Regions from separate parts of the Mesorhizobium sp. J8 genome, predicted to be linked through region 2. Evidence: riboswitches for the same ligand, from Rfam matches in the RefSeq annotation. Region 2 holds a riboswitch; each other region holds the start of a gene.
The links. A riboswitch is a leader RNA that binds a small molecule or an ion and turns the genes downstream of it on or off. The one in region 2 is predicted to bind cobalamin.
Positions count from the first base shown of each region.

Region 1: linked by a shared signal. The riboswitch ahead of bluB (5,6-dimethylbenzimidazole synthase) and the one ahead of MJ8_RS20760 (DUF1636 family protein) in region 2 are both predicted to bind cobalamin.
Region 3: linked by a shared signal. The riboswitch ahead of MJ8_RS12225 (CbtB domain-containing protein) and the one ahead of MJ8_RS20760 (DUF1636 family protein) in region 2 are both predicted to bind cobalamin.
Region 4: linked by a shared signal. The riboswitch ahead of metE (5-methyltetrahydropteroyltriglutamate--homocysteine S-methyltransferase) and the one ahead of MJ8_RS20760 (DUF1636 family protein) in region 2 are both predicted to bind cobalamin.

Region 1 is NZ_AP024109.1:2,127,050-2,134,421, reverse strand. It holds gene dxs (1-deoxy-D-xylulose-5-phosphate synthase) at 1-937, opposite strand, end outside; gene MJ8_RS09800 (pirin family protein) at 1,119-2,039, opposite strand; gene MJ8_RS09795 (DUF2277 domain-containing protein) at 2,049-2,315, opposite strand; gene MJ8_RS09790 (exodeoxyribonuclease VII small subunit) at 2,353-2,604, opposite strand; gene MJ8_RS09785 (histone deacetylase family protein) at 2,608-3,534, opposite strand; cobalamin riboswitch at 3,650-3,827, shown strand; gene bluB (5,6-dimethylbenzimidazole synthase) at 3,870-4,604, shown strand; gene MJ8_RS09775 (hypothetical protein) at 4,610-5,593, opposite strand; gene MJ8_RS09770 (TetR/AcrR family transcriptional regulator) at 5,724-6,317, opposite strand; gene MJ8_RS09765 (MFS transporter) at 6,438-7,372, shown strand, end outside.
Region 2 is NZ_AP024109.1:4,317,697-4,325,068, reverse strand. It holds gene cobN (cobaltochelatase subunit CobN) at 1-2,091, opposite strand, end outside; gene cobW (cobalamin biosynthesis protein CobW) at 2,108-3,145, opposite strand; gene MJ8_RS20760 (DUF1636 family protein) at 3,148-3,576, opposite strand; cobalamin riboswitch at 3,616-3,820, opposite strand; gene MJ8_RS20755 (winged helix-turn-helix domain-containing protein) at 3,851-5,050, opposite strand; gene MJ8_RS20750 (NADH-quinone oxidoreductase subunit A) at 5,385-5,750, shown strand; gene MJ8_RS20745 (NuoB/complex I 20 kDa subunit family protein) at 5,741-6,322, shown strand; gene MJ8_RS20740 (NADH-quinone oxidoreductase subunit C) at 6,327-6,932, shown strand; gene MJ8_RS20735 (NADH-quinone oxidoreductase subunit D) at 6,942-7,372, shown strand, end outside.
Region 3 is NZ_AP024109.1:2,620,782-2,628,153, reverse strand. It holds gene MJ8_RS12235 (PilZ domain-containing protein) at 39-311, opposite strand; gene MJ8_RS12230 (histidine phosphatase family protein) at 457-1,032, opposite strand; adenosylcobalamin (AdoCbl) riboswitch at 1,118-1,261, shown strand; gene MJ8_RS12225 (CbtB domain-containing protein) at 1,262-1,471, shown strand; gene MJ8_RS12220 (CbtA family protein) at 1,668-2,408, shown strand; gene MJ8_RS12215 (hypothetical protein) at 2,415-3,041, shown strand; gene MJ8_RS12210 (DMT family transporter) at 3,107-4,054, shown strand; gene MJ8_RS12205 (hypothetical protein) at 4,263-4,601, shown strand; gene MJ8_RS12200 (hypothetical protein) at 4,631-4,780, opposite strand; gene MJ8_RS12195 (hypothetical protein) at 5,016-5,198, shown strand; gene MJ8_RS12190 (YkvA family protein) at 5,246-5,626, shown strand; gene MJ8_RS12185 (hypothetical protein) at 5,778-5,939, shown strand; gene MJ8_RS12180 (hypothetical protein) at 5,959-6,309, opposite strand; gene MJ8_RS12175 (hypothetical protein) at 6,599-6,784, opposite strand; gene MJ8_RS12170 (sensor histidine kinase) at 7,337-7,372, shown strand, end outside.
Region 4 is NZ_AP024109.1:1,668,472-1,675,843, reverse strand. It holds gene MJ8_RS07595 (sterol desaturase family protein) at 1-72, shown strand, start outside; gene MJ8_RS07590 (adenosine kinase) at 852-1,862, shown strand; cobalamin riboswitch at 2,376-2,575, shown strand; gene metE (5-methyltetrahydropteroyltriglutamate--homocysteine S-methyltransferase) at 2,671-5,019, shown strand; gene MJ8_RS07580 (SemiSWEET family sugar transporter) at 5,083-5,433, opposite strand; gene MJ8_RS07575 (tautomerase family protein) at 5,674-5,856, opposite strand; gene MJ8_RS07570 (mandelate racemase/muconate lactonizing enzyme family protein) at 5,912-7,015, opposite strand.

The DNA of each region.
Region 1 (7,372 bases), 2.2 Mb from region 2:
CCTGGATCAGGCTCTCGGCGAAGACCTTGGTGTAGGCGGGCGCGTTGGCCGGCGCCTTGGCCTGCGCCCCGGTGATGACGTCGAATTTGTTGACGCCGTGATATTTGTCGGCCGCTGCCTCCGCCGGCGCGTAGCCCTTGCCCTTCTGCGTCACGACATGGATCAGCACCGGACCTTTGCCGTTGTCGCGCACGTTCCTCAGCACCGGGATGAGGTGCTCGAGATTGTGCCCGTCGATCGGGCCGATGTGATAGAAGCCGAGTTCCTCGAACAAGGTGCCGCCGGTGACATAGCCACGCGCATGCTCGACCGCCCGGGTGATGGCGCGGTCGGCGCGCTTGCCGAGATAGGAGGTCAGCTTCTTGCCGAAATCGCGCAGGCCGAGATAGGCCTTGCCCGACGCAAGCCTCGCCAGATAGGCGCTCATCGCGCCGGTCGGCGGCGCGATCGACATGTCGTTGTCGTTGAGGATGACGATCAGCCGGGCATCGAGTGCGCCGGCATTGTTCAGCGCCTCGAAGGCCATGCCGGCCGACATCGAGCCGTCGCCGATAACGGAAATCACATCGTTTCGGCCGCCCGACAGGTCGCGCGCCATCGCCATGCCGAGGCCGGCCGAAATCGAGGTGGAGGAATGCGCGGCGCCGAACGGGTCGTATTCGCTCTCGGCGCGCCGGGTGAAACCGGAGAGGCCACCCTCCTGGCGCAGCGTGCGGATGCGGTCGCGGCGGCCGGTCAGAATCTTGTGCGGATAGGCCTGGTGGCCGACGTCCCAGATCAGCCGGTCCTGCGGCGTGTTGAAGACATAATGCAGGGCAACCGTCAGTTCGACGACGCCAAGACCGGCGCCAAGATGGCCGCCCGTCTGCGACACGGCGTCGATGAGCTCGGCACGCAGTTCCGCGGCAAGCTGCGGCAGCGCGCTCTCATCGAGCATCCGCAGGTCCGCGGGAATGCGGACCTTGTCGAGCAGCGGCGTGTCTGGCTTCACTCGGGCGCGTCCTGCCTCAATTGATCGAACACGGCGCTACCAGCAGATTGCGCCATAATCATGCGCGGAATAGGCCGCCGGCGGGCGAATGTAAATGCGTGTCGGTGACGCGCAGGTTGAGCGATTCCTAGTTCTCAGGCAGCGGAATAAACTCTTCCTCGTCGCCGGGAACGATATCGAAGCGGCCCGTCTTCCATTCCTGCTTGGCCTGCTCGATACGTTCCTTCGAGGACGAGACGAAATTCCACCAGATATAGCGCTGGGAGCCAAGCGAAGCGCCGCCGAACAGCATGAAATGCGCGCCGCGCTCGGAGGAGACGACGATCTCCTCACCCGGCTTGAACACCAGAAGCCGCTCGGCCGGGAAAACATCGCCGGCGATCGAGACTTCGCCTTCCAGCGTGTAGATGGCGCGTTCCTCGGCATCGGCCGGAATTTGCACGCTGGCGCCCGCGGCCAGCCTGAGATCGGCGTAAAGCGTGTCCGACGCGGTCGCGACGGGCGAGCGCAGGCCTGAGAATTCGCCGATGACCACGCGGCCGCTGACGCCCCCGGTGTCGATCTGCGGCAATCGGGCAACCGACGTATTGGCGAAGACCGGGGCGATTTCTTCCTTGCCATCGGGCAGCGCGAGCCAGGTCTGCAAGCCGGAGACCGACATCGGAGCGCCGCGCAGCTCTTCCGGCGTGCGCTCGGAATGAACGATGCCACGCCCGGCGGTCATCAAATTCACGTCGCCGGGCGCGATCACCATTTCGGTGCCGAGCGAGTCGCGATGCCTGATCTTGCCGTCAAACAGATAGGTGACGGTGGAAAGGCCGATATGCGGATGCGGGCGCACGTCGAGCGCGTGGCCGGCGCGCAGGATGGCTGGGCCCATGCGGTCGAAGAAGATGAATGGCCCGACCAGACGGCGTTTCGCCGTCGGCAAGGCGCGGCGCACCTCGAAGCCGCCGATGTCCTTGGCGTTGGGAACGACCATCAGCTCGATCTGGTCGCAGGCGAAGGCATCGCCGGGCTCAGGGTCGTTTCCGGGAAAGAAGCTCATAACTGTCCCTCAGGCGAAACGCAGCGCCGACCTGGCCTTCGCCTTGGCGGCCTCGACCTCGCGGTTGCGCGGTTCCTGGCTGGTTTCGAGCGAATCGATGAGTTCGCGCGCGGCGGCCGCGATCGCTTCCACAGCATGATAGAAAGCGTGCTCGTTGCGCTTCGACGGTTTCGTCGTGCCGCTCAGCTTGCGCACGAACTGCAGCGCTGCGTCATGCACTTCGTCATTGGTTGCCGGCGGTTCGAAATTGGCCAGGGTCTTGATGTTGCGGCACATGGCTTGAACTCCTTACCTGCTTGCTCTGCCACCCGAATTATTCCGCGTCCAACGGCTCCGTTCCCACCGGCTTGCCGTCGCGCGACAGCCTGATCTTCTCGACCTTGTCCTCGGCCGCTTTCAGCAACCGGTCGCAATGCGCCTTCAACGCCTCGCCGCGCTCATAGATCCTGATCGACTGATCGAGCGGGACGTCGCCGCGCTCCAGATCATCGACGATCTTCTCCAGCGCGTCGAGCGCCTGCTCGAAGCTCATCGCCTTGACGTCTTGGTTAGCTTCATCAGCCATCATTCATCCCTTCATCAGCCGCCCGACATGGGCGGCGACTGAAAATGCCAGTCCCTGCAGATCGTAGCCGCCTTCCAGCAGGCTGACGAGCCTGTTGGAGCTGTGGCGACCCGCGCGTTCCATCAACTGGCCGGTCGCCCAGTCGAAATCGTCCTCGGTCAGGTTGATCTCGGCCAGCGGATCGCGGTGATGCGCGTCGAAACCGGCGGAAATGATGATCAGGTCCGGCGCAAACGCGTCGATCGACGGCAGCACGCGCGACAGGAAAGCGTCGCGGAACAGGTCGCTGCCGGTCTGCGGCGCCAGCGGCGCGTTGACGATGTTGCCGGCCCCGGTCTCGCTCTTCGCGCCGGTGCCCGGATAAAGCGGCATCTGGTGCGTCGAGCAGTAGAGCACCGACGGATCGTCCCAGAAGATGTCCTGCGTGCCGTTGCCGTGATGGACATCCCAGTCGACGATGGCGACGCGCTCGGCCTGATGCCTCTTCTGCGCATAACGGGCGGCGATGGCCGCCGTGTTGAACAGGCAAAAACCCATTGCCGTGGTCTTTTCGGCGTGGTGGCCCGGCGGACGGGCGGCGACGAAGACGTTGGCGGCGCGGCCCTCGAAGACATCGTCGACCGCGGCGTTCGCCGCACCGATCGCCGTGACTACCGCCTGCCAGCTTTTCGGGCTGGCGCTGGTATCGGCATCGATCGAGACGATGCCGCTCTCAGGAATCGCCGCGCGCACGCGCTCGACGAAAGCCTCGGGGTGCGCGTAGAGGATGGTTTTCTCGTCGCCTTCCGGCGCCTTGACGCGGTCGAGCGCCGCAAACGCCTCGTCGTCCAGCACCCGCTCGATGGCGCGCAGGCGGTCGGGCCGCTCGGGGTGACCGGGCGGCGTGAGGTGTTCGAGGAAGATCGGGTGCGTGTAGAGACGTGTGGCCATGGCGCCTAATCTAGGCACCCGCGGCCGCAATGACCATGTTTGAAAAGCCGAATGGCTGGGGAAATTGCGCAAGCCCATGTCGTCCGCGCCATTGGCGGGTGCCCAACTTCGCGGTAAGGTCACTTCGCTGCCTGGTGCCCGCGACGCGGGAGAATCGGGAACACGGTTGAACTCCGTGGCGTGCCCAACGCTGTGAGGGGGACCGCGCCGGCAAACGCCACTGTCGATGACGGGAAGGCGCCGGGGCGGGACGATCCCGAGCCAGAAGACCGGCCCGGCAGACACGGTCTTCCGCTTGGTCAGGCGGAGGACTGCTTGTCGCAAGGGGAAAAGCGATGACGGCAGCAGCGATCGCCGCGAGCGGCGACGACTTTGACCAACTGGCGCGCGACGCGGTCTATCGGGCGATGTTCACCAGGCGTGACGTGCGCAGCCATTTTGTTCCCGACGACCTCGACGATTGCGTGCTGGCGCGGCTTCTCACCGCCGCGCATCATGCGCCGTCGGTGGGCTATATGCAGCCGTGGAATTTCATCGTCATCCGCGATGCCGAGCGGCGCAGACAAGTGCGCGATCTGTTCCTCGCCGCGCGCGAGCAGGAATTGCCGGCGATCGAGGCGGAGCGGCAGGCGCTATACCGGAAACTGAAGCTCGAAGGCATATGCGAAAGCGCGCTCAATCTCTGCATCACCTGCGACCGGCAGCGCTCGAAGGGTTCGCCGCTCGGGCGCTGGCACAATCCGGAGATGGATCTCTACAGCACGGTCTGCGCGGTGCAGAATTTCTGGCTGGCGGCACGCGCCGAGGGTGTCGGCGTCGGCTGGGTGAGCATCATCGAAACGGAGGCGCTGAAGCGGCTTCTGTCGATCCCGGAGCATGTCACGCCGATCGCCTATCTGTGCGTCGGCCGCGTCTCCGCCTTCGCCCCGAAGCCGGACCTCGAAGCGCATGGCTGGGGCAAGCGCCTGCCGCTGCCCGAACTGGTGATGAGCGAGACTTTTCGCGGCGCCGGCGAAGCGCCGCTCAAATCGGCGATCGCGAGTCTCGGTGCCGGGCCGTCGAAATCCTGAGCTGATCAAGCCGCTCGGGGCGTGTCCCAACGCGAGCCGCCGCCGAAGGAGCCGAGCGCCTTGTCGCGCAGTTCCCTGAATTTGGACGAGGCCTCGGCGAGCCGCGTGTCCCATTCGGGGCTGGGCGCCTGACCTTCGATGGCTTCGAAATAGACCTGCATCAAGGACGCGATGGCGAACGGCTCGATGAATGCTGCCTTGAAGGCCCAGGCAAAGACGATCGCCAGCACGAAGGCCCAGCCGGCCAATTGTCCGGGCATGACCCAGAGGATCGCCGCGGCGGGCGCCAGCATCAACAGGAAGATGACGAAGGACACGCCCCACATGATCACCGCCAGCCAGACGGCGTTCTTGACCATGTGCTTGCCGTTCTGGGCATAAAGCACGACGCCTTGCCGCGCCGTCTCGAAGGGCGAGCTCGAATTGATGCGGATGTTGTAGCCGAGGATGATCTCGTCGACATAGGTCAGCGAGATGCGGATGACCGTGTTGATGAAGCTGACGATGCCGCTCAGGCCCGGAATGGGCAGGAAGGCGGCGATGCCGCCGATCAGGCCGGTGATGGCGCGGATGGCGCCCTTGACCAGCTGGTCGACGACGAAAAGGATGTTGGCCTCGGCAAAGCGCTGGGTGACCACGTCCTTGGCATAGGCGATCTGGTTCTGGCCGTCGGGCACGTCATGGCCGTCGATCAGATGCACCATGACGGCGATATGACCCGCCTTCAGCACATAGAGGATGTATTCGCGGATCCAGTAGACGGCGATCGAGACGATTCCGAAGCCGACCACGCCGCCCCAGAGCGCGAAGGACATCGGGCCATCCGGATCGGTCGAGATGTGACCGACGCCGTAACCGACGCTGGCCCCTGTGCCGGTCGCCATGATGTAGGCGACCGTGATGCCGAAATAAACGATCATGCGAAAGACGATGAACGGCCATGTCCGCATCATGATGGACACCGACCGGCCAATGCTGAAGTCCCACATGGCCCGACTCTCCAAACCCCAAGAGATGGCGGTGGAGGATGCGCTCGCCCTGCTGATTGTCAATCGCGGCAGGGTTGCACCGGCCTGAAACCGGTGCACAACACGGTGGCTTGGTTACCCAAGCGTGCGCTCAAGTCTTCTTGCGCAAGCCCTCGAGCAGTTGCTTGAAGGCGGCGATCGCCTTCTTCGACGTCGCCTCGGGATCCTTGGCATTGGCGATGCGCTGCGCGGCCTGGCTGCTGGCGCCATTGATCAGCCTCGAGGCCGTCTCGGGATCGACATCGGCGACGACCACGCCCTCTTCCTGCAGCCTGGTCAGATGCTCGGTCATCGAGGCGACGCAGGCACTGGCATTCGGCCACTGCGCCGGGTCGCCGAGCACCGCCGGGCCGTCGCGGAACATGATGCGCTGAATTTCCGGTTCCAGCGCCATCTCGATATAGGTGGTGCATTCGTCGACGAAACGCTGCCAGCGGGTCGGCGCCTTCGACGCAACCTCGTTCACCCGCAAAGCCATCTCGCCGTCGATCTCGGCGATCACCGCCTGCAGCAGCCCCTTCTTGTCGCCGAAATGATGGTAGAGCGCGCCGCGGGTGAGACCGGCCGAGGCGGTGAAATCGTCCATCGAGGCCTCGGCATAGCCCATGGTGCCGAAGGCATGGCGGGCGGCCGCGATCAGCTTGGCGCGCGTCTCGGCGATCATCTCCTTGCGCGGTCTGTGCATGGCTCTGGCCTTATTCACATACGCGCCGTATGCCAATTGACATACGCGGCGTATGAATTATCTGATGTTCATACGCGACGTATGTAATTGTGGTATTCAGCCCTGTCGAGGAGCTTGATCATGCGAAACCCCTATGCGGACATTTTTCGGGCTCCTGGCACGAAAGGCTTCGCCACGGCCGCTTTCATGGCGCGCCTGCCGATCGCCATGGCGCCGATCGGCATCGTGGCGATGCTGTCGCAGACGCATGGCGAATACTGGCTGGCCGGCGCGGTCTCGGCGACCTATGCGCTGGTCAACGCTTTTCTTTCGCCGCAAGTGTCGCGGCTGGTGGACCGGCGCGGCCAGACGGCGATCGCAGCACCCATGACACTGGTCTCGGTGCTCGCCTTCGCGACGTTGATCGTTGCGGCCAACCAGCACTGGCCGGCTTGGACCTTGTTCCTGTCCGCCCTGCTTGCCGCCGCCATGCCCAGCATCCCGGCGCTGGTCAGGGCACGCTGGACCGAGATTTTTCGCGACCGGCCGGAACTCAACACCGCCTTCGCCTTCGAATCGGCCGCGGACGAGCTGGTCTATGTCGCCGGCGCCTCGCTGTCGGTGGGCTTGAGCGCGGCGCTGTTTCCGGAGGCCGGCATGGTGGTCAGCACATTGCTGCTCGCGCTCGGCTCGGCGGCATTCCTGCTGCAGCGTTCCTCCGAGCCACCGATCCGCCCGGCCGAGCATGGCGCGGCCGGTTCAGCGATCCGCCTGCGCCCAGTCCAGATCATCACCTTCGCGCTGATCTTCGTCGGCGCGACCTTCGCCACGACGGAAGTCACCACCGTCGCCATCACCAAGGCGCTTGGCCAGCCCGAGGCGGCGAGCCTGGTCATCGGCGTCTATGCGCTGGGATCCTTCGTGCTCGGCATCGTCGTCGGCGCGCTCAGCCTGAAGGTGCCCCTGCAGCGGCAACTGGCGGTGGCGGTCACGGTGATCGCGCTCACCACGCTGCCGCTGCTGTTCGTCGACACGGTCCCGACGCTGGCGCTCGCCGTCTTCGTCAGCGGCGTCGC
Region 2 (7,372 bases):
GGCCTTTTCGGCTTCCGCGCTTTGCCGGCGCAGCGGATCGGCTTCGTCCTCCGGCGCGCGGCCATAGACATGCAGCCCGTCCTTGACGGCGAAATCCTTGAGGTCGCAGAGCCAGGCATCGATGCGGCGCAACGCTTCGTCGGGCTGGTCGGTCTTCGCCACGCCGGCTTCCGAGGCAAGCCCGGTCTTCCGCGCCGTCTCAACGATCAGCTTTGCCAGGCGGTCGCGGCGGCGGCGGTCGAGGCCGTCGGCCTGGGCATATTCGTCGACCAGCCGCTCCAGCTTCTGCTGCGCTTCGTCAAGGCCAGCGCCGGTCAGCGGCGGGGGCAGGTGGCCGAGCGTCACGGCCGAGATGCGGCGCTTGGCCTGTGCCGCCTCGCCGGGATTGGAGACGATGAAGGGATAGATGACCGGCAGCGAGCCGGCGACAATCTCGGGGAAGCAGGTTTCGGAGAGCGCGACGGTCTTGCCCGGCAACCATTCCAGCGTGCCGTGGGCGCCAACATGGACGATGGCGTGGACGCCGAGCGATTTTTGCAGCCAGAGGCCGAAGGCGATTAGCTCGTGGCGGGGCGGCAGGGTCGGGTCGTGATAGTCGGCGCGCCGGTCGGCGGAGCGGCCGCGGTCGGGGGCGAGTGCCACGGTGACGTTGCCGAAGGTCGCGGCGCGGAAGGGGAAATGGGTTTTAGGGGTTACCTGCGAAGGTTTGCCCCATGCGGCTTCCACTGTATCGCGCGCTACCTCCGGCAATTCGGCCGAAAAGGCGAGATAATCCTCTACGGGGAGGCCTTGCCCTGCCTTCAGCGCATCCAGCAATTCCCGCGGCGATTGCGGAATCCCGTCAACAGCATATCCCTGTTCCTTAAGGTCCTGCAGCATCGCGAGCACGCTTGACGGCACGTCAAGTCCTACGGCGTAGCCGGTCCTTCCAGGCGCGCTGGGATAATTCGGGATCAGGATGGCAAGTTTGCGCTCGGCCCGCCCGGTCCGCCGCAGACGGATAAACGCGGCGATCCGCTTGGCGACCTGCGACACGCGATCCGCCTCGGGCCGGTTGGCGAAGGCGCGGAAGGCCAGCGCCGGATCGGTCTCAACCTCGCCCTTGAAGGAGATGGCGCCGGCGAGGATACGGCCGTCGAGTTCGGGCAGCACGACATGCATGGCGAGGTCGGCGGGCGCCAGGCCGCGCTGGTTCTTGTCCCAGACTTCGCGCCGCGTCGTGGCGACGATGACTTGGAAGACAGGCACGCCGGCGCGGTCGAACAGGGTCTCGGCGCCGGGCTCCGCGCCGGAGGCAAAGGCCGTGGCGGTAACGATGGCGGCGGGGTTCAGCGAGGCGATGGCGGTTTCGACTAAGGCGGGAGACGCCGGATCCTTGAGGCTGGACACGAAGATCGGCACGGGGGCCATGCCTTGTGAGCGCAACGCATCGGCCAGCGCGTCGATTGGCGCGACGTCCGCGGCGAGCAGCATCGAGCGGTAGAAGAGGATGGGGATGACCAGGGTACTGAGGGATAGCGCCGGCTTTTCGACGACGCCAACTCCTGGCAGGTAATATCCCGCCTTAGGCACGCTCACCGGCTCGGTCACGGCCGCATCCGACCCGGCCAGACGCGCCAGCCTTTGCACCAGCGCATTCATATTGGCTGGCCCGCCTTCGCGGAAATAGCCGAGCAACGCGTCCAGATCGGCGCGCGGCAGGGTGGAGGCTTCGATCAGGCGCTGGTCCTCGTCATGGCTTTCGCCGGGCAGCAGCGCGAGCTTTATGCCGCGCTCGCGCGCGATCGCGCCGAGCTGGTCGCAGCCATAGCGCCACCAGTCATAGCCGCCGAGGATGCGCACGAGGATGACCTTGGCGTGGCGGGCGACGCTGTCGATCCACAGGTCCACCGACATCGGATGACGCAGGTCGCGCAGCGCCGCCAGCCGCATTGACGGCAGCCGCGCAGCACCGGCCTTCCAGGCGGCGGCCAGGCCGGCGAGGTCGCTGTCGGTGAAGGACAGCGCCACCACATCCGCAGGCGTCTGCCTGAGGTCGATCGGCTCGGCGAGATCGTCGAGCGAAGCGGATGTGGTGGTGAGGATATGCATCGCGGTCCGGATTGCCTCAGCCGGCGAGGATACGCTCGATCGCCGGGCGGTTCAGCCCTTTGAGGCCGATGACGACGAGTCGCGAGCGGCGGTCGTCCTCAGCCGTCCAGGCGCGGTCGTAATAATGATTGACGCGCGGGCCGACGGCCTGCAGGAGGAGCCGCATCGGCTTGCCGCCGACCTCGACGAAGCCTTTGACGCGCAGCACGTTCTCCTGCTCGGCGGCAAGGGCGACGCGCTTTGCCAGCTCGTCGGGATTGGCGATCGACGGGATATCGACGACGAAGGAATCGAAATCGTCGTGCTCGTGATCGAGCTCGTCGTCGTGATGGGTCTTGCGGTTCTCGATATCGTCTTCGACGGCGAGACCGAGGCCGAGCAGCACCGAAGCATCGACCTTGCCCTGCGCGGTCGGCACGACTTTCACGGCGCGCGCGATATGTTCGCCGATGACGGCGTTGGCGCGCTCAGCGCCCGCCGCATCCATCAAATCGCTCTTCGACAGGATGATCAGGTCGGCGCAGGCGATCTGGTCCTCGAACACCTCCTCGACCGGATCGTCATGGTCGAGCGAATCGTCCGCGGCGCGCTGCGCCTGAAGCGCGTCCATGTCGGAGGCGACGCGGCCGTCGGCCAGCGCCGGGCCGTCGACCACGGCGACGACGCCGTCGACGGTGACGCGGCTCTTCACGGTCGGCCATTGGAAGGCTTGCACCAAGGGCTTCGGCAGAGCGAGGCCGGAGGTCTCGATCAGGATGTGGTCGACCTTCGGCGTGCGGGACAGGATCTGGTCGAGCGCCGGCACGAAATCGTCGGCGACGGTGCAGCAGATGCAGCCATTGGCGAGCTCGACGATGTTTTCCTCCGGGCAGGTGTCGACGCCGCACCCCTTCAGGATCTCGCCATCGATGCCGACATCGCCGAACTCGTTGACGATGATCGCCAGCCGCTTGCCCTTGGCGTTTTCGAGCAGGTTGCGGATCAACGTGGTCTTGCCGGCGCCGAGGAAGCCGGTGACGACGGTGCAGGGCACGCGGGAAACGGAAGCGTTCATGGTCAGTCCTTCAGCATGTCGAGGGGAGGGATGCGGGCAACCAGGCCGCGCTTGAGGGAATCGGGTCGGCCGCGCCAGGGGATCAGGCCGTCGGTCGAGGTGGCGAAGAGCTTTGCGCCGGCGACGAGGTCGGCGCCGCTGGTGGTGTCCAGGTCGCCGAAGACATAGCTCCAGCAGCCGTCGCGCAGCAGCGCGGCGCTCAGCCGGCGCTTGCAGTTGCCGAGGCATTCGACGGTGCGGATGCAGATATTTTCGCTCGAGGCGGCACGGCGCGTGTCTTCGGCCAGCAGGGCGCCGGCGCGCGGATGGGCGTCCGAGCCGCCCTCGTCACGACAGGAGGAACAGACGATGACCGTCACGCCGGCCAGCGCGTCATCGCGTTCGGACGAACTGTCCGCATTATTTGCCGGGGAACTGCCGTTGCGATCCAAAACCAGGCTCCTTGCCCGGAAAACCCGCCGGGCATTCGGATACTTAAAGTCTCAGACGGCAGGTCTCCTGGCTCGCGGGTCGTCGCCTCAGATGCCGCCTTCCCGGGAACACCCCAGTGGTTTTCGGCCGAGGCTCGTCGCTTACAGTTGCGGGGACAGCCGCGGATTTGGGTTTTCGGCCCGCACCGCATTCCCTCTTGGCTCCTCCCTTTGCCGGGAGAAGACCGTCTGGGTCAGGATTTAGGCTTACGGCTAGGCGCCTGTCAACGCGCGGCTACGACACCTTGATGTCGGCCAGCGCCGGTCCGAGGTCTCCGGCCGGCGTCACTTCGATCGCCTCTAAGCCAAGCCATGCCTGCATCTGCTTCAGTTCGTCGAACAGCTGGGCGGCGGTTTCGGCGGGAGCACCGGGCTCGGCATAAGCGGCATGGACGCGCAGCACGCTGGCCGGACGGTCGGCCCTCAGGTCGACGCGGGCGACGATGCGGTCGCCGAGCAGGAAGGGCAGCACGTAATAACCATACTGGCGCTTTTCCGCCGGCGTGTAGATCTCGATGCGGTAGCGGAAATTGAAGAGTTTTTCCGTCCGGGTGCGTTCGAAAACCACTGGATCGAAGGGCGCAAGCAGGGCGCGCGCCTCGATCCGGCGCGGGAAGCGGGCGTCCTTATGGAGATAGGCTGTTTTGTCCCAGCCTTCGACCTTCACCGGCAGCAAGTCGCCGGTCTCGACCAGCTCCTCGATGCGGTCCTTCGTGTCGCCCGGCGCGAGGCGGAAATAGTCGCGCAGGTCGCCATAGGTGGCGACGCCGTGGGCGCGCGCCGAGATGCGCAGCAATTCGCGATGGGCGTCCTCGACCGAGGGCACGGGCAGGTCTAGCACGGCCTGCGGCAAAACGCGCTCCGGCAGATCATAGTAGCGTTCGAAGCCGCGCCGGTAGGCAGTGGTGATGCGCCCGGCCCAGAAGAGCCATTCGAAAGCGTGCTTGGCCTCGCTCCAGCCCCACCAGCCGCCATTGCCCTTGTGGCCCTCGATGCCGGAGGCGGCGATCGGCCCGCGCTCGACGACCTCTCTATAGATCTCGTCGATCATCGCCTTGCGCTCACGGCCCCATTTCGCCAGGCCGAGATACATCTCGTCGCCCTGCTCGGCGCGCTGCATGCGCCAGCGCATCAAGGGATAGGTCTCAACCGGCAGGAACGAGGCCTCGTGCGCCCAATATTCAAAAACTGCGCGCTTGCGGGTGACGGCCGCGTTATCAAGCAGCGACAGCGGGTAGGAGCCGAGGCGCGAATAGAGCGGCATGTAGTGCGCGCGCACCACGGCGCTCACGGAATCGATCTGCAGCAGGCCGGTTCGCGAAAGCACCCGCGCAAGGTGGCGACGATCCGGAACCCCTGCCGGGCGAGGGTCGTTGAACCCTTGCGCGCCGAGCGCGATGCGCCTGGCCATGGCGAGCGAGATTTTCTCCTTCATCAAGGTGTCCTTGCCCCGATCGTCCGTGGATTTTTAGCCGGTGATTCCGACCATGCTAGCAGGCAAATGGCGGGAGATATGTCAGGAGAGAAAAGTGGAGTGAAAATTGAAGGAAATCAAACAGGAGCGGATCGGACCAGTTTCTTCCGATAAGGCGTCCAGGGCCGCGATTTGAACAAGGTTTGACTTGCGTCACCGAAACCGCTGCGCTAACCCTCGCCGCGTTGCAGCATGGGCCCTCCTAAAACGGTTCAGCGGTTAAACTGTCACGCTTCCGCATTAGAGTTCGTTGCTGTAATCAAAGTGAACTGCCCCGCCGAAGGAAAGCCGCCGCATGAGCGCACTCCTGAGTTCGTATCTGCCTATCGTCCTGTTCATCGCCGTGGCGATGATCGTCGGTCTCGCGCTTATCATTGCGCCCTTCCTGGTGGCCTACCGCAATCCCGATCCGGAAAAGCTTTCCGCCTACGAATGCGGGTTCAACTCGTTCGACGACGCCCGCATGAAGTTCGACATCCGCTTCTACCTGGTGTCGATCCTGTTCATCATCTTCGATCTCGAGGTCGCCTTCCTGTTCCCGTGGGCGGTGTCCTTCTCGAAGCTCGGCATGCTCGGCTTCTGGTCGATGATGGTGTTTCTGGCGGTGCTGACCATCGGCTTTGCCTATGAATGGAAAAAAGGAGCGCTGGAATGGGATTGAACGACAGTTCAGGCACCCTCGTCGCGCCAAAGCCCAAGGGCATCATCGACCCCAACACCGGCAGGCCGGTGGGGGAAGATGATCCCTTCTTCCTTGAAATCAACAATGAACTGGCCGACAAGGGCTTCCTTGTCACCTCGACCGAAGCGCTGATCACCTGGGCGCGCAGCGGCTCGCTGATGTTCATGACCTTCGGCCTCGCCTGCTGCGCGGTCGAGATGATCCACACCTCGATGCCGCGCTACGATTCGGAGCGTTTCGGCGTCGCGCCGCGCGCGTCTCCCCGCCAATCCGACATCATGATCGTTGCCGGCACGCTGACCAACAAGATGGCGCCTGCGCTGCGCAAGGTCTACGACCAGATGCCGGAGCCGCGCTACGTCATCTCGATGGGCTCCTGCGCCAATGGCGGCGGCTACTACCACTATTCCTATTCGGTGGTGCGCGGCTGCGACCGCGTCGTGCCGGTCGACATCTATGTGCCCGGCTGCCCGCCGAGCGCCGAAGCGCTGCTCTACGGCATTCTCCTTCTGCAGAAGAAGATCCGCCGCACCGGCACGATCGAACGGTGAGCCGATGACCCTGGCGTTGAACGAACTCTCCACCTATCTCGGCGAGAAGCTCTCCGGCCGCATCGGCGAAGCCGTGCTTGCCTATGGCGAGCTGACCGTCTCGGTCGAGCCGGGCAATCTGATCGAGGTGGCGACCTTCCTGCGCGACGATCCGCGCTGCCAGTTCATCTCGATCATCGACATATGCGGCGCAGACTACCCGTCGCGTGTCAGGCGCTTCGATGTCGTCTATCACCTTCTGTCGCCGAAGCAGAATGTGCGCATCCGCCTCAAGGTCCAGACCGACGAGGAAATGCTGGTGCCGTCGCTGACGGCCGTCTATCCCGGCGCCGACTGGTACGAACGCGAGACCTACGACCTCTACGGCGTGCTGTTCAGCGGCCATCCGGATCTGCGCCGCATCCTTACCGACTACGGCTTCGAGGGGCACCCGTTGCGCAAGGATTTCCCGCTGACCGGCTTCGTCGAGGTTCGCTACGATGACGAGGCCAAGCGGGTCATCTACGAGCCGGTCGAGCTCAAGCAAGAATTCCGCAATTTCGATTTTCTTTCTCCTTGGGAAGGGACGGACTACGTCCTGCCGGGGGATGAAAAAGCCAAGACGAATTGAGGCGCCACAATGGCTGAAACCTCCGTCCGCAACTTCAACATCAACTTCGGTCCGCAGCACCCTGCGGCGCATGGCGTTTTGCGCCTGGTGCTGGAGCTTGACGGCGAGGTGGTCGACCGCGTCGATCCGCATATCGGCCTGCTTCACCGCGGCACCGAGAAACTTATCGAGGCCAAGACCTACCTGCAGGCCGTGCCTTATCTCGACCGGCTCGACTATTGCGCGCCGATGAACCAGGAGCATGCCTTCGCGCTCGCGGCAGAGCGGTTGCTCGGCATCGAGGTACCGAAGCGCGGCCAGCTGATCCGCGTGCTCTATTCCGAGATGGGCCGCATCATGTCGCACATCCTGAATGTGACGACGCAGGCGATGGACGTCGGCGCGTTGACGCCGCCGCTGTGGGGCTTCGTCGAGCGCGAGAAGCTGATGGTGTTCTATGA
Region 3 (7,372 bases), 1.7 Mb from region 2:
GCCAGGTGAAGTGACGAATTGGTGAGACGTCCGGGTAGTCAGTTCCTCGGCGCGTTGCTGTAGAGCGCCACGCCGACGCGATCGTTTCGACGCCACCGCACCAAGGCTCGATAGGTCGTATCGTCGGCCGGAACCTCGAGCAGGAAGCGTTCCGGGAGCTCCGTATCGGCGGCGACGCGCAACTCCGCGCCCTGCTCGTGCTGATTCCTGACCGAGCAGCCGATCCTGACGCCACCGGCAATGATCGCGGCTTCCTTGAGCACGAATTCGCGCGCATGAAGACGGCGTTCGGTCTCGGGATAATTGGCCATATCCGGCGGCTCCTAAGGCAAGGCTCTCCTCGCCACGAGGCAGCACCATAGCAGCGAGGCGTTTCCGTTCCGTTAGCGATTGCTGAAACGGCAGGGTTCGTCTTCGCCGGCGGCCGCTCGTCGGCCGACGAGCGCTTTTCCAGCGCTATTTCGCGCGGGCGGCGACCCCGCTCGCATGCAGCGCCCAGCGGCGGCCGTCGCTGCGCAATTCGGTGAGCGACAGCGGTTCGATGTCGATCTTCCAGATCGCGGAGAGAGGCGCGCCCAGCACATGCACGATCGCGGCGCGGATCGGCACGGCATGGGTGAGCGCGATGGTGTGGCCGCTCTCGGCGGCCAAGCGCTCCATCAGCGCGACGCCGCGTCGGGCCACCGCGGCAAGCGACTCGCCGCCGTGGGGTGCGGCGTCCGGATCGGCAAGCCAGGCCGCCATGCCTTTCGGGTCCTCGGCCTGCACCTCCTTGAAGCCTTTGCCGGCCCACCGCCCGAAATCCTGCTCGCCAAGCAGCGGCTCGACCGTCGCGTCCAGGCCGAGCGCCTCGGCCGTTCTGCGCGCGGCAAGCGCCGGACTGGTCCAGACACGGTCGGCCCGGCGCAGCGACGAAGCGAGCACGCTTGCGTGATCGAGTGCCCACGGCTCCGGCGCCTCGTCACTCGGAAAGCGCCCCTTGCGCGTGGCCTGCGTCGCGCCGCTTGCGATCATCGTCAGGCGGGCGAACATCCCAAAACTCCGTGGTCCAGTGAAATTTCGGCCGCGCGAAGCCGCGTTGGCCATTACATGTCGTTGACAGGCGAACGAAGTGCTGACAAGTGTTTTAGCGCTATACGGGATTGGAAGCCGGTGCGAGTCCGGCACGGTCGCGCCACTGTGATCGGCACCAGCCGAAAGTCAGGCCTTATCTCGCAGCATCGTTGGATCAACGGGACGCAGCATCCCACAGGAGGTCAAAATGTCCGACACCACCTTCGCCCCGACCTACGGCCCGGTTGCGATTCCCGTTCGCGAGCTTCTGCCCTGGGCAATCTTCGCCGGCCTGATGCTGATGCTGATGATCTATTTCGTCGGCGCGGAAGAAGGCGCGACGTCGCTGATTAGGGGCACGGCGGTGCACGAGTTCGTGCATGACGGCCGCCACCTGCTCGGCTTCCCCTGCCACTAGGAGCGGTTCAGCGAAGGCTGAACCGTCCTAGGTTTTGGTCTGACGCAATTCCGGACGGAAAACCGTTGCACACTTTTCCTGGAATTGCTCTCGAGCAGTTCGGCATCGCTGATGCCGTTCTGAGTTTTGGTCTAACGCAATTCCGGGCGGAGAAACGCTTCGAATTTCTCCCGGGATTGCTCGAAGGGACTCTGGCATGGTCGGAAAACTGTTGCTGCGCGGCATGCTTGTCGGGCTGGTCGCGGGGATTCTGGCATTCGCCTTCGCCCGCGTCTATGGCGAGCCGCAGGTCGACAAGGCAATCGCCTTCGAGGAACAGCAGGCCCAGGCGGCCGGCGAGGCGCCGGAGCCCGAAATGGTCAGCCGCGCCACGCAGGCCGGCATTGGCCTAGCGACCGGCGTGCTGGTCTATGGCGCCGCTCTCGGCGGGCTGTTCTCGCTGGTCTTTGCCTATGCCTATGGCCGGCTGGGCTCGCTCGGCCCGCGCGGCACCTCGGCGCTCATCGCGCTGCTCGGATTCCTGTCCGTAGTCGTGGTTCCGAGCCTCAAATATCCGGCCAACCCGCCGGCGGTCGGCAATGCCGAAACGATCGCCTACCGCACCGAATTGTTCTTCATCATGATCGTGGTCTCAATCGCGGCGATGGTGGCGGCGGTCGGGCTGGCGCAGCGGCTTTGGAACAGGCTCGGCGCCTGGAATGCCTCGATCGTGGCTGGGCTCGCCTTCCTCGTCGTCTTCGCGCTGGTGAAGGCGGCCCTGCCCGACATCAACGAGGTGCCGGAGAACTTCTCGGCGACGGTGCTTTGGCAGTTCCGGGTCGCATCGCTCGGCATCCAGTTGGTGCTGTGGACCGTCGTCGGGCTCGGCTTCGGCGCGGCTGCCGAGCGCGTGGTCGCGTTGCGCGACCAGCGCGGGCCTGCCCGCCGCTACGCCTGAAATCGCATGCGTCGGCCGCCAAGGTTCCTCGCCCTGGCGGCCAATTTCCTTTTGGCGACCGCCCTGCTGGCAACGCCGGCCACATCCGCGCACGCTCATAGCGGCTCCTCGGCCCCACCTCCGCCCGGCATCCAGATCCCCAGCCTCACCCACGGCCAGATGGCGGTGATCGCGCGCTACCGCGGCGATATCCTCGACCTTGCCCAGCGCCAAACCCTGACCGACCCGACCTTCCGGCGGCTCTACAATCACGGCAATTTGCAATTCACCTACTGCCTGTGGGGGCTGATGCCGGGCAGCCTCGGCGACGAGGAGAGCCCGTTCAACGAATGCAGCCACGCCTATCTCGCCACCGCCAAGGCGCTGCTCGCCTATATGGCGACAATGCCCACAGCCGCAGGCGACGCGAAGGCGCTGATCTCCGACATCGATGCCGACATGGTGCGCAGCGGCGCCTCTTGGATCCTTTGTCAGTATAGCGGCGAGGCCTTCAGCACCGGTGCGGTCGTCGAGCCACGCTGGCGGAATGTGTTCTTGCACCTGCCGAGCCTGGCGGTGCTTCTCGCGACCATCGCAGCGCTGATCGGGGCCAGTTGGGCGGTCTTGGGCGGACCGCGAGCCCGCACAGCCTAGCCGAGGGCCTCGTGCTGGCGTAAGCATCGGCAATTGTCCGGCTCCCGGATTCGCAGTCGCCAGCCATGTTCGCCGCCGAAGCCTTCGCCGTCACCGCCGCCATGTGTAGCGCGCTGAGCTCCATGTTCCTCAGCGAGCTCAAGGGGCGCGTTCCCCTGCTCCAGCTTGCCCGGTGGCAGATGCTCGCGACTTTCGTGATGACCGGCTCGGTGTCGCTGGCGATCGGCGGCTGGCACACGATCGGACCAAGGGAGTTCTGGCTGCTTGCGGGATCGAGCTTCGCCGGCATCAGCATCGCCAGCACGACCTATTTCGCCACCATCTATTCGGTCGGCCCGCGCATCACGGCGCTGCTCTTCTCGCTCACCTCGCCTTTCGCGCTGGCGCTCGGTTATCTGGTGCTCGGCGAAACCGTCAGCCGCTGGCAGGCGCTGGGCGTGGCGCTGGTGCTTGCAGGCATCGTGCTTGCCATCGGCATGCCGCGACGCTTCCTCAAGCGCGGCGACCTGGCGCCGGCCATGCCAGTCGTCACTCCTTCCACAGTGCCCGTCAGCACCGTGCCCGGCCCGCCGCTCACCGGGCGCCTCGGACCAGGCATCGTGCTCGGCGTGACGACGGCGCTCGGCCAGGCGATCGGCACCCTTCTGGCGCGACCGGCAATGGCCGCCGGCGTCGAGCCGTTCACGGCCATGGCGCTGCGCTCGGGCCTCGCCGTGATCCTGTTTATCGCGCTCACGGCAACTCCGTTCGGCAAAGGCAAGCGAGAGGCCGTCCAGTTCGGCACGGTGGGGCTTGCCGTGCTTTCCGCCTTCGTCGGCACCTCGCTCGGCATGTCCTGCCTGATGGCCGCGCTGCGCACCGGCCATGTCGGCATCATCTCGACGCTGTCCTCGATGACGCCGGTCATCATCCTGCCGATGGTGTGGCTGCGCAGCGGGCAAAGGCCGACCGCGGCCGCCTGGGCCGGAGCGCTTCTCGCCATCGCCGGCACCGCGCTGATCAGCGTGCGGTGATCTGATGGCTTCGCCTAGTCACGGCGACCGGACGCGGTGTCTGCCGCGAAATCCTGCTTCACGCGGATCGGCCGGGCCATGCCGGGACGCGGCGCAGAGGCAACCAAAGACTTGTTTTCCCGTTTATTTCAGCAACGGGCGGCAACAGTCATGTCGTCAGCCAATTGGCTCCCGGCCAACAGCCGCACGGAGCAGGAAGGAGGCCGCAATGATACGGCCCGTTGTTGTCGAAATAGGGGATAGGGTAGCGGTGGTCGCGACGGTGACCGAGCGCGTCAAGGACCGTGTGATGCTGACGCTCGACGGCGACAGCCATAGTTACTCGATGGTCGAGCCCAATGCCAAGGTGGGCGACAAGCTCAGGCTTGAGGGCGAGGTTGTCCATGTCGACGAGGATCTCGGACGCACGACCATACAGGTGCTGGGGCGCGTAAGCGTCGACACCAATTCGGTCGAGATGATCACGCGACGTTGCGATCTCGACCATATCGGCTCCAACGTGCCTGGCCACCCGCGCCCGCGCACTCCGCCGACACCGCACGGATGACGCGATCGCCACCCCTTGGCGAAAACTAACTAGTGCCGCTTGAAATATTGCACTTCGCGTTCGTGCTTTTCGGCGGCTTCGCGCGACTTGAAGGTGCCCAGATTGCGGCGCTTGCCGGTCCTGGGATCGATCTTGCGTGAATAGAGCCGGTATTCGCCGGATTTCAGCTTGCGGATCATGGCGGTCTCCTTGTGAACCGGACTCTAACCCGGCCGAGGCCGTCGCGGTTCCAGGCTGCCGGCCCCGCTCCGGAGGCAAGAAAGCGATGCTGTCGGTGAACCATTTCACGGACGCAAACGACCCAATGTCGGAATCGACACCGCAACGACACGATTGGGTCGGATTATTTGCATTCAAATGACTTTCGCGACGTTATGCGGATGTCGCTGAAGTGCCGGATCTGAGGAGGGTGAGATGGTTACGGCGAAACTTCATGGCGTTGAACTCGTCAAGGGCCAGAAGTGGACGGTGCGCGTCACCGCCTATGGCACGACGCTCATTTTCCCCTTCGAAGCCGAGCAGCACGCGCGCTCCTATGCCGACGGCCAGGCCTTCCGCCTCGGCGTCGAGGTCGTGGAATTGAAGGATTGCGCCTGAACGGCTCTCAGATGGCTTGAAGCCCGGCGCACCCGTATATTGGCGGCATGCCTATGCTCGATGCGGCAAAGCAGTGGGCGCGCAACATCAAGCGCGACGTGGTGGCGCTCTGGATTGCCGCCCGCGACCCGCGTGTTCCCTGGTATGCAAAAGCCACCGCGGGCGCTGTCGCGGCCTATGCGCTGAGCCCTGTCGACCTCATCCCGGACTTCATCCCGGTCATCGGTTACCTGGACGACCTGCTGATCGTGCCTGTCGGCATCATGCTCGCCGTCAAGCTGGTCCCGGCCGATCTGATGCGGGAATTCCGCGAAGAAGCCATGCGACGCGAGAAGCCGGTGAGCAAGGCCGGGCTCGCCTTCATGCTCGCGCTCTGGGCGATGGCGGCGGTGGCGCTCACCTGGCTGTTCTGGCCGAAGCCGGCCTAGCTGCTTCAGCCGTTGTGACAGCTCACGCGTCAGCATTCACCCTCCCGGCAGCTAAATTAGCCATGACTTGTAATTGGTGTAAATCAGGACCATGCTAGTGGGAACGCGTGAAGCGACATGCGCAAACGGGCAGGTCAAAAAGGAATCGAGCGTGATGGAGTTCGCAGTCTGCTACGACCACAGCGGGTTCGATCTGGCGTGGTCGATCTTCCTCGATATCACAGCTTTCTTCGCGCTCATTACGCCATGGGCGGTCGCGCGGCTGGTCGAGATATCGCGCGAGGATGGCGCGGCCCGACTACAGGCGACCTGAGGCTGAAAGCCGCAAGGATCTAGCCCTCGCGGACGACCTTTCGAATCGGCAGGTCGCCGAGCAACGCCGAACAGTCGATCTCCTCCTGGAAGTGCGCCTGCGGATCGAGCACCAGCCACGAAGCGTGGATGCGAAGGTCCTTCAGCCTGGCGTTTTTTTGTGCCCGCGCCAAGCGCTCGGCCTCGGCAACCGAGGCCTGGAAAGGCCTTTCGGCCTTATGATGATGAGAGATCCTCGACATCGCGGCGGAAAACGCGCTTGCCCGCTTTTCGTTCCGTCGAGGAAGGACGACCGGACGCAGCCCGTCCTGAAGCGTGTCCCGTCCGCGAGGGGACTCGCTCGCGTTCCCGCGCGGTAATACGCCCGCCACACGCGCGTTCTTTAAATCGCGCCGTGTCTCCAGCGGTGCCGAACATGAAGGATGCCGAAACAGCGGTGGGGTAGCCCGGCCTGCCTTGGCGGTAAAAGAGTACGGCTCTTTGACAGGCAGGCCGGGCTAAAGCGCCGACCATTGGGTTTCCTTGGGGGGAGCCGGCGCGGGGTTAGAGTGTCCATTTCCCGTTGCGCCCGCAATTGTTGCTGAGGTCCTATGCGCCAACGCAATGGTCCGACCGGCCGGAGCGCCCATGAATGCCACCCAGCGTCGGAGCGCCCGACCGTCAAGCCTCCGTAAGACGGCTGCCTTTTTGCACTGTCTTCTTGACGAAAAGCTCGGCGTGCTGCGCCCATTCCGCTTCCACGACATCGTTCTCACGAACAGACTGCCTGAACGCTTCCCGCAGCGCCTCGAGCTCAAAGATCGACAACCGCTGATTTCTTTTTTTCTTGTCTGTGCCGGCGTCCATAATGCCAAGACCCGCAAGGTTTTAGCCCGTTATATATGCGGCGGTTGTTCAGCCCATCAACAGCTTGGCCTGACTTCTTTTGGGTGCAAATCTTACCGCGACCCCAGCGGCTTATGTCGGGATGGAGCGGCCGACGGGACGCGGAGTTCCGAGCGGGCCGGTCGTTATATTTGGAACCACAACGAAGGAACAGACGACGGTGAAACGGCCGACATCTGTCGGCATCGACCTCCGTGTAGCGCTGTATCCGCCGAAGCATATGTTCTTTTGGTGTGGACCTCAGGCCTAATTGGTGATTGTCTCTGCATAGCAGAGCCGCAAGAGATGATCCAAATCCAGGTGGCAACCCGCCCGCGTCTTCCCCGTCGACAGGGGTGGCGCGGGCTTTTGCCGTCGGGAAGCATGAGCCCCCCGGCCGCGAATCGGGGCGCACGCCGCTGCGGGCCGGCAAATCGCCCACCATTAACCTTCCCCATGGGCACGGACCAAGGTCGGTGTCGCAATTGCCTGCCCTCGCCTATACTCTCCCGGACGGGCGGGTGAGCGGTGTCGATGTTTGGGAGGTATTTAAAACGTCTTGCACGAATC
Region 4 (7,372 bases), 2.6 Mb from region 2:
ATTATGTTCCCGTTCGATCGACGTCGCTGGCGTAGAGCTAAAGTAGGAGATGCTGTAGAGGCTCGGGATTAAACCAGTGGAGATCTTACGCTTCGAATCTGGAGCCACAAAAAGCTTAGAAAAAAGCGTCTGTCTGGAATAGCCTTTCCCAACGCCCGGACAGGCTTGCATCTAAGAAGAATCAGGTGGGCACTGAGCGCCAGCAGCGGAAGCGATTCCCACAGCCCTGCTGCTTGAAGTGAGATAGACGAACACGGTCGCACTGGTCGGGTGTGTCGGCCTTGCCAGCCGCATTGTGACGTGAGGGCAAACATTCTCGGCCTCGCGCTTTGTCTCTGCCGGGATAAGACGGATACGACCACCTGCCTTAAGCGTGCTTGATCCAATCACGGCTAGCATAGGCGGAGCGCAAACCGGTCAAACAGGCGCTTGATACCGCACGCTCGCGTGGCACTGTCAGCCGACTCCCTCGGATTCTCCGGCCGAACGGTATGTTGGTCCACTGCCTGCTCGCACGTGGCCAATCCCATGCGTTTTCGACAGAGCCTTGCAACAGACCCTTCAAACAAATTTGCAGAGTCTTAGCAGTTCCAAGTCGCTGTGAATGGTAGGCCTATGTTCACGATCTGGTTGAAATCAAAGTCGCTAGGGGGCCGCTTGTTCTCCTACCGCGATCTATCGGAACCTCGGCCGTGACGAGCCTGAATTCACCTGGGAGAGGACCGGCGGAGCCAACGACTTGCGGCGCGACGCAGGAGTCGCAGCCCGGAGGGACTCCACGCCAGATAATCTGCGCTCGAAACGCCCACACCAGCCGGCCGAACCCGCGCCCGTTCGTGCCAGAGATCTTGCTGCCGGAATATGACGTGCTCTGCATCGGCAATGCCATTGTCGATATCATCGCCCAATGCGACGAAGCCTTCCTGGAGGCCAATGGCATCGTTAAGGGCGCGATGAACCTCATCGACACAAGCCGCGCCGAGCTGCTCTACAGCCGCATGGGGCCCGCCATCGAGGCTTCGGGCGGCAGTGCCGGCAACACGGCGGCGGGCGTGGCGAGCTTCGGTGGCCGCGCCGCCTTCTGCGGCAAGGTTTCGAACGATGCGCTCGGCGACATCTATACCCACGACATCCACGCCCAGGGCGTGGCCTTCGACACCAGGCCGCTCCAGGGCGAACCGCCGACGGCGCGCTCGATGATCTTCGTCACGCCGGACGGCGAGCGCTCGATGAACACCTATCTCGGCGCCTGCGTCGAGCTCGGACCGGAGGATGTTGAGGCAGACAAGGCCGCCGGCGCCAAGGTCACCTATTTCGAGGGCTATCTGTGGGATCCGCCACGCGCCAAGAAAGCAATCCGGCAGACCGCGCGGCTGGCACATGCGGCCGGGCGCGAAGTCTCCATGACGCTGTCGGATTCCTTCTGTGTCGACCGCTATCGCGATGAATTCCTGGAGCTGATGCGTTCGGGCAAGGTCGACATCGTTTTCGCCAACAGCCACGAGATCAAGTCGCTCTACCAGACCTCCTCCTTCGAGAACGCGCTGGCGGCGATACGCAAAGATTGTAGAATAGCCGCCGTGACCCGTTCGGAAAAGGGTTCGGTGATCGTGCGCGGCGACGAGACGGTTACCATCCAGGCCATGGAGACCAGGGGACTGGTCGACACAACCGGCGCCGGTGACCTCTATGCCGCGGGCTTCCTCTACGGCTACACGACCGGGCGCAGCCTTAAAGATTGCGGTGATCTCGGCTCGCTGGCGGCCGGCCTGGTGATCCAGCAAATCGGTCCGCGGCCGCGCCAGAATCTGCGCCGCGAAGCCGAGCAGGCTGGACTGCTTCAGGGGCGTGCCAAGAAATAGCTGCCCTGCTCCCGGTAAAAGCTGCCTTACCGAAGACAGGCAAATCGAAATGTCCCATTTCCCATCTCCTTTCGTAGAGTGCGGTTTCCCCCTGGCGCTTTTAATTGCAGGAACTCAGAGATGAGCTGGCGCCATTTGACAGGGCAGTTCAGGCAATCTTGATATCAGTCGGCGTGCCGATGCCCACATTCGCGTCCTGCAGTATGCGATTAGCCACGCAATTGTGCTGGCGGCGCCCTGCCCTCACGCCCGATAGGTCCAACCAAAACCGGCTCGGTCCGGCACACCTCCGAACAGCGCCCATTTGCTGATTTGGCCAGTCACCGGCAGCGGCAAGCAATGGCTTCATCTAGCCAGTCTGCCCTACCGAGTGCCGAAATGAACATGTTGACGATCAAACCCTTCCTTTGTTGCTCCTGCACGACTCTCCGAAAATAGCCCATCATTACAAGCGACATTCGCATAATGACATAAACATTTCTTTATGCGGCGTTGACAGACAGCACCCCTTGTGATTGTCTGGGTCACCGTGGTTCTCCGTACGGCGTTGCCGCAGCGGAGCTAAGAGGGAAGCCGGTGCGATGCCGGCGCTGCCCCCGCAACTGTTAGCGGCGAGCCAATCCCACTCATGTCACTGAGGCGAACGCCTCGGGAAGACGGGTAAAGGCTATGACCCGCGAGCCAGGAGACCTGCCACGGCGAACCATTGTCCACGGGCGGGGTGTCTCGGTGGGCCGCGGCAGCTTGGCGTTTCGGGTCGGGCTATTGGCGCCCTCCTTGTCCCACGCCCCAACTATCGGGGTATGGCATGACTGTCTCTCAGCAAATTCCTGTAGCAACGCTCGGTGTCCCACGAATCGGTCGTCGGCGAGAATTGAAATTCGCGCTTGAAAGTTATTGGTCCGGAAAATCTTGTGGCGCCGAGCTTCTCACGATGGCGAAGGCGCTCCGTGCCGCTAGCTGGGAGGAGCAGCATGATCGCGGCGTTTCGAAAATCCCGTCCAACGACTTCTCGCTCTACGACCATGTACTCGACACCGCAGCCATGGTCGGCGCCGTGCCGTCCCGATATGCTTGGAACGGGGGCGAGGTCCCACTCGATACCTATTTCGCCATGGCCCGCGGCGGCCAAGCTCAGACGGAGCATTGTGGATGCGCTCGTCACCAGCATGCTGATGGACACAGCTTAACCGCGATGGAAATGACCAAATGGTTTGATACCAATTATCACTACATCGTGCCGGAACTCGAGGATAATCAGACGTTTACCCTCTCGTCGACGAAACCCATTGATCACTTCCTCGAGGCTAAGGCGTTGGGCATTCACACACGCCCAGTCATCCTTGGACCGGTCACTTTTCTCAAGCTGGCGAAGTCACGTGCCGAAGGATTCAACACCATCGCGCTCCTGCCACGGCTTTTGCCCGTCTACGAGGAACTCCTGCGGACGTTGAAGCTCGCGGGAGCCGATTGGCTACAGATCGACGAGCCGGCGCTTGTGCTGGATCTAAACCCGAACGAACGAGCTGCGTTTGAATTTGCCTATGGGCAGCTGTCGACGGTGGCGCCCGAGCTGAAGATCATGCTGGCTACCTATTTCGGGCCGTTGGGAGATAATCTCGAGACCGCGATTTCTCTGCCGATAGCCGGGCTGCATCTAGACCTCGTGCGCGCTCCCGAGCAGTTGGAAACGGTTGGTCGCCTCGCACCTAAGGATCTGGTGCTTTCGCTTGGCCTGATCGACGGCCGCAATGTCTGGCGCGCGAACCTCACTGCCATTCTCGACCGAATCAAGCCGGTCGTCGCCGGCTGGCCCCTGGCCCGCGTCGAGATAGCGCCTTCCTGCTCGATGCTGCATGTGCCGATCGATCTGCGCATGGAGACAGCACTCGATGCGGACCTCAGATCGTGGCTCGCCTTCGCGGCCCAAAAGACCGACGAGCTGGTGATCCTGGCTCGGGCCTTGTCCCAAGGGAGGGGCGCGGTGGCCGACGAGTTGAAAGCTTCTGCTGATGCCGCCGCGGCTCGCGCAACATCTTCGAAGATCCACGACCCGCTTGTAGAAGGGCGAACCGCCGGCATCAACGGCGCCATGAAGCAACGAACGAGCGCATTTGCCGAGCGTTCCAGGGTTCAGGCTCGCGCGCTCGGCCTGCCGCGGTTTCCAACGACGACCATTGGATCCTTCCCGCAGACGGCTGAGGTGCGCAAGGCGCGTGCCGCGCATGGGAGGGGCCAGCTCAGCTATGTCGATTACGAAACCTTTCTGAAGAAGGAGACCGAGGCTGCTATTCGCTGGCAGGAGGAGATTGGGCTGGATGTGCTGGTGCATGGTGAGTTCGAACGAAACGACATGGTCCAGTATTTCGCCGAGCAACTTTCCGGCTTCGCCTTCACCGAACATGCCTGGGTGCAGAGCTATGGGTCGCGCTACGTGCGTCCCCCTATCATCTTCGGCGACGTGTCGCGCCCAAATCCGATGACGGTGCGGTGGTGGGAGTTCGCTCAGTCGCTTACGCAAAAGCCGGTGAAGGGAATGCTGACGGGCCCAGTGACCATTCTTAACTGGTCTTTTGTTCGCGACGACCTATCCCGCGCTGAGGTCTGTCGCCAGATCGCGCTCGCCATTCGCGATGAAGTGACGGACCTCGAAAAATCTGGCGCAAAGATGATCCAGATCGACGAGGCGGCGTTTCGCGAAGGCCTGCCGCTGCGCAAATGCGGCCGGCAATTCTATCTCGACTGGGCAGTCGAATGCTTTCGGCTCGCTTCAACCGGTGTACAGGACGCGACTCAAATCCACACTCATATGTGCTACTCGGAATTCAATGAGATCATCGGCGTGATCGCTGAGCTGGACGCGGATGTAATCTCCATTGAGACATCGCGCTCGGCGATGGAACTGCTGGACGCCTTCACGAGTTCCAAATATCCGAATGAAATCGGTCCCGGAGTCTATGACATCCACTCGCCGCGTGTTCCGGAAGTCGCCGAGATTTCGGCCCTCCTTTCGCTTGCCCGCGAACGCTTGTCTGACGCGCAACTGTGGGTAAACCCTGACTGTGGCCTCAAAACACGCAATTGGGAGGAGGTCCGCCCTTCCCTCGTCAACATGGTCACTGCAGCACGTGCGCTTCGCGAGAGAATGCAGGCCTGACGATTTGCCCAATTCGCAGAAGGACCTGTCAACCGACCAGAGCCTCCAAACCAGGTCAGGTTATCACCTGGTTTCGGAATCACCCGAAGGCGTCCCCTCCTCGGACCGATGTGTGCGGGGAATAGCTGGATCAATTACGTCGGCCACAGCATCCTTTTTCGCGCGTGGAAGAAGCGTCATTAGGAGAATGAGGCTTGAAAGTAACAGGATCAGAGCGTTGGTGACGATGAGGGACCATTCATTCTTCAGTATCCCGAAGGTGAGCCACAACGCAAATCCCACGACGTTGATGACGTACATCGGGGCTGAGATGCCATCGGTATCCCGCGTCCTGATAATTTTCCAGACTTGCGGGGTATATGACGTCACGGAGCATAGAGCCGCGAGGTAACCAATAATCGATTCACAATTCATGGCTTGGCTTGCCGGTGACGCGAGCGGCTATCAAGGCTGTGTCGACTGAAACTGCTTGGCAGCCATGCATAATCCGGGTGCGCGGCTCCTGACCGATGGCATACCGTGCCAACCTGCAGAGGTAATCACAAGATGAGCCGCGCTACGCGATGCCAAGGCCAAGACTTGTCCAAATAGGCCCCCTCAACTGCAACGACGGAAGGAGGCTTCAAATTTCTGCACAGTAAATGCTGTAGCGTATCACATCCTCGACCAGAGCTTGCCAGCTGTAGCCCAGTTGCTTGGCTCGTATTCATCAAACACCACGTGGACCTGCTCCGGCCTCAAGTTCATCTTGTCGCAGAACAGCTTTGTGATTTCATAGGCCAGGTTCTCCTTCTTGTCGTCATCCGTCTTGAATGTCTCGACGTGAATTACGGGCATGTTTAACTCCTTGGCCGTTATGCCGCTGGATCGTGCGTTTGAAACGTGGCTACGCTCAAAATTCTGCAATTGGTGTACCAACCATGGACTCGTCGACTTCCAGTCCCAGGCCCGGGCCGGTCGGGAGCAAAACGTGACCGTCCGTAACGGAAATTGGGTGAATTGGGTCGTAGTGACTTTCCTCGGAGATTTTGTTGACCCAGCTGCAGCCCTCGAACAAATTCGGCCTCACCGTGGAGCCAATATGAACGCAAGCCGCCCCTGTGATATCTCCTCCCCAGCTGTCATCACTGGTATGCGGCAGCGAACGAGCTTCGCAGATATCTCGGAACGCAGCCATCGGCTTTAACCCGCCAATCCGAGTCACCTTCATTCCGAAGCCATCGCACAGGCCATTGCCGGCTGCCTGGACGACAGTGCTCAGGTCAAGGCCACTTTCATCGATGTAGATTGGATGCTGCAAAGCCGGTCGTATCGCGGCGATCTCGTCCAGCGTGTTGCAGGGTTGCTCAAGAACGAATGGAATATCCCTGCATTGCTGGCTGAGCAAAATTGCGTCGCGCATGGTCAGGTTTCTGTTGCCATCGACAGCCCAGCGCATGCCCTTTTTCAAGACCTCCGCGACCTTTCGGATCACCTCGATATCCTGATCGACAGGACGGCCGCCGATCTTTGTTTGAATGCGAACGTATCCCGAGGCCTGGGCCTCCTTGACGGACCGGACCACTTCATCAGCATCGCCAACGCCGATAAAGAAGTAGAATGGAACACGCTCAGTCGTGGCGCCTCCCAGCAGGTCCGCTACCCGCATTCCCGTATGCTTGCCAATTAAATCGTGCGCGGCAATATCAAAGGCGGCCTTCGCATAAGAATGCCCGTTAAGCAGTGAGTTCATCTTGCGATGCAGCAGTCCCGGGTTGATGGAGGCTCCTATAAGACCAGGACTCATTTCCATTATTGCGGCGCGGGCCCCAAGGGCATGGCTCTGAGCGTAAGTCGGACCAATCGGACAAGTTTCGCCCCAGCCGACCACGCCTGAATCGGATATGATCTGGATGATGGTGGAATCGAGGGCTGCAAGCGTTGCCTGTCCTACTGTGACCTTCCCTCCGGGAACCGGTAGACTCTTCATGAATACCCGGATGCGCCTTATCTTCATGCTGTCCTATCCCCTGCCTTGCGTGCTTCAGCGCTCCAGAGATCCCTTGACTTTTGCCCTTCCATTCCAACGAACCGGCTGGAGCCTGCCCTAAGTTTCTGGCTTGAGTTAACGCTGACGGGCTGCGCCCTTCAAATGAGTATTAGTCGCCGGCCGATAACCAGGGGTCATGACCGCCCGGAAACTCCTGAAAAGCCCTTCAGGTCTTGGGGCATTCGGCTGGTGTCTTCAGGAAAGTCGGCGGTTCGCCACTTCCGCAATCACGTGGAGTGTTTGCCCTTGGAGGCCTTGAGGTGGTTGGCAACTCTATGCGGCAGCTAGGGCCAGGCATTGCTTTTAGGCCTTTTGAAAACTCCG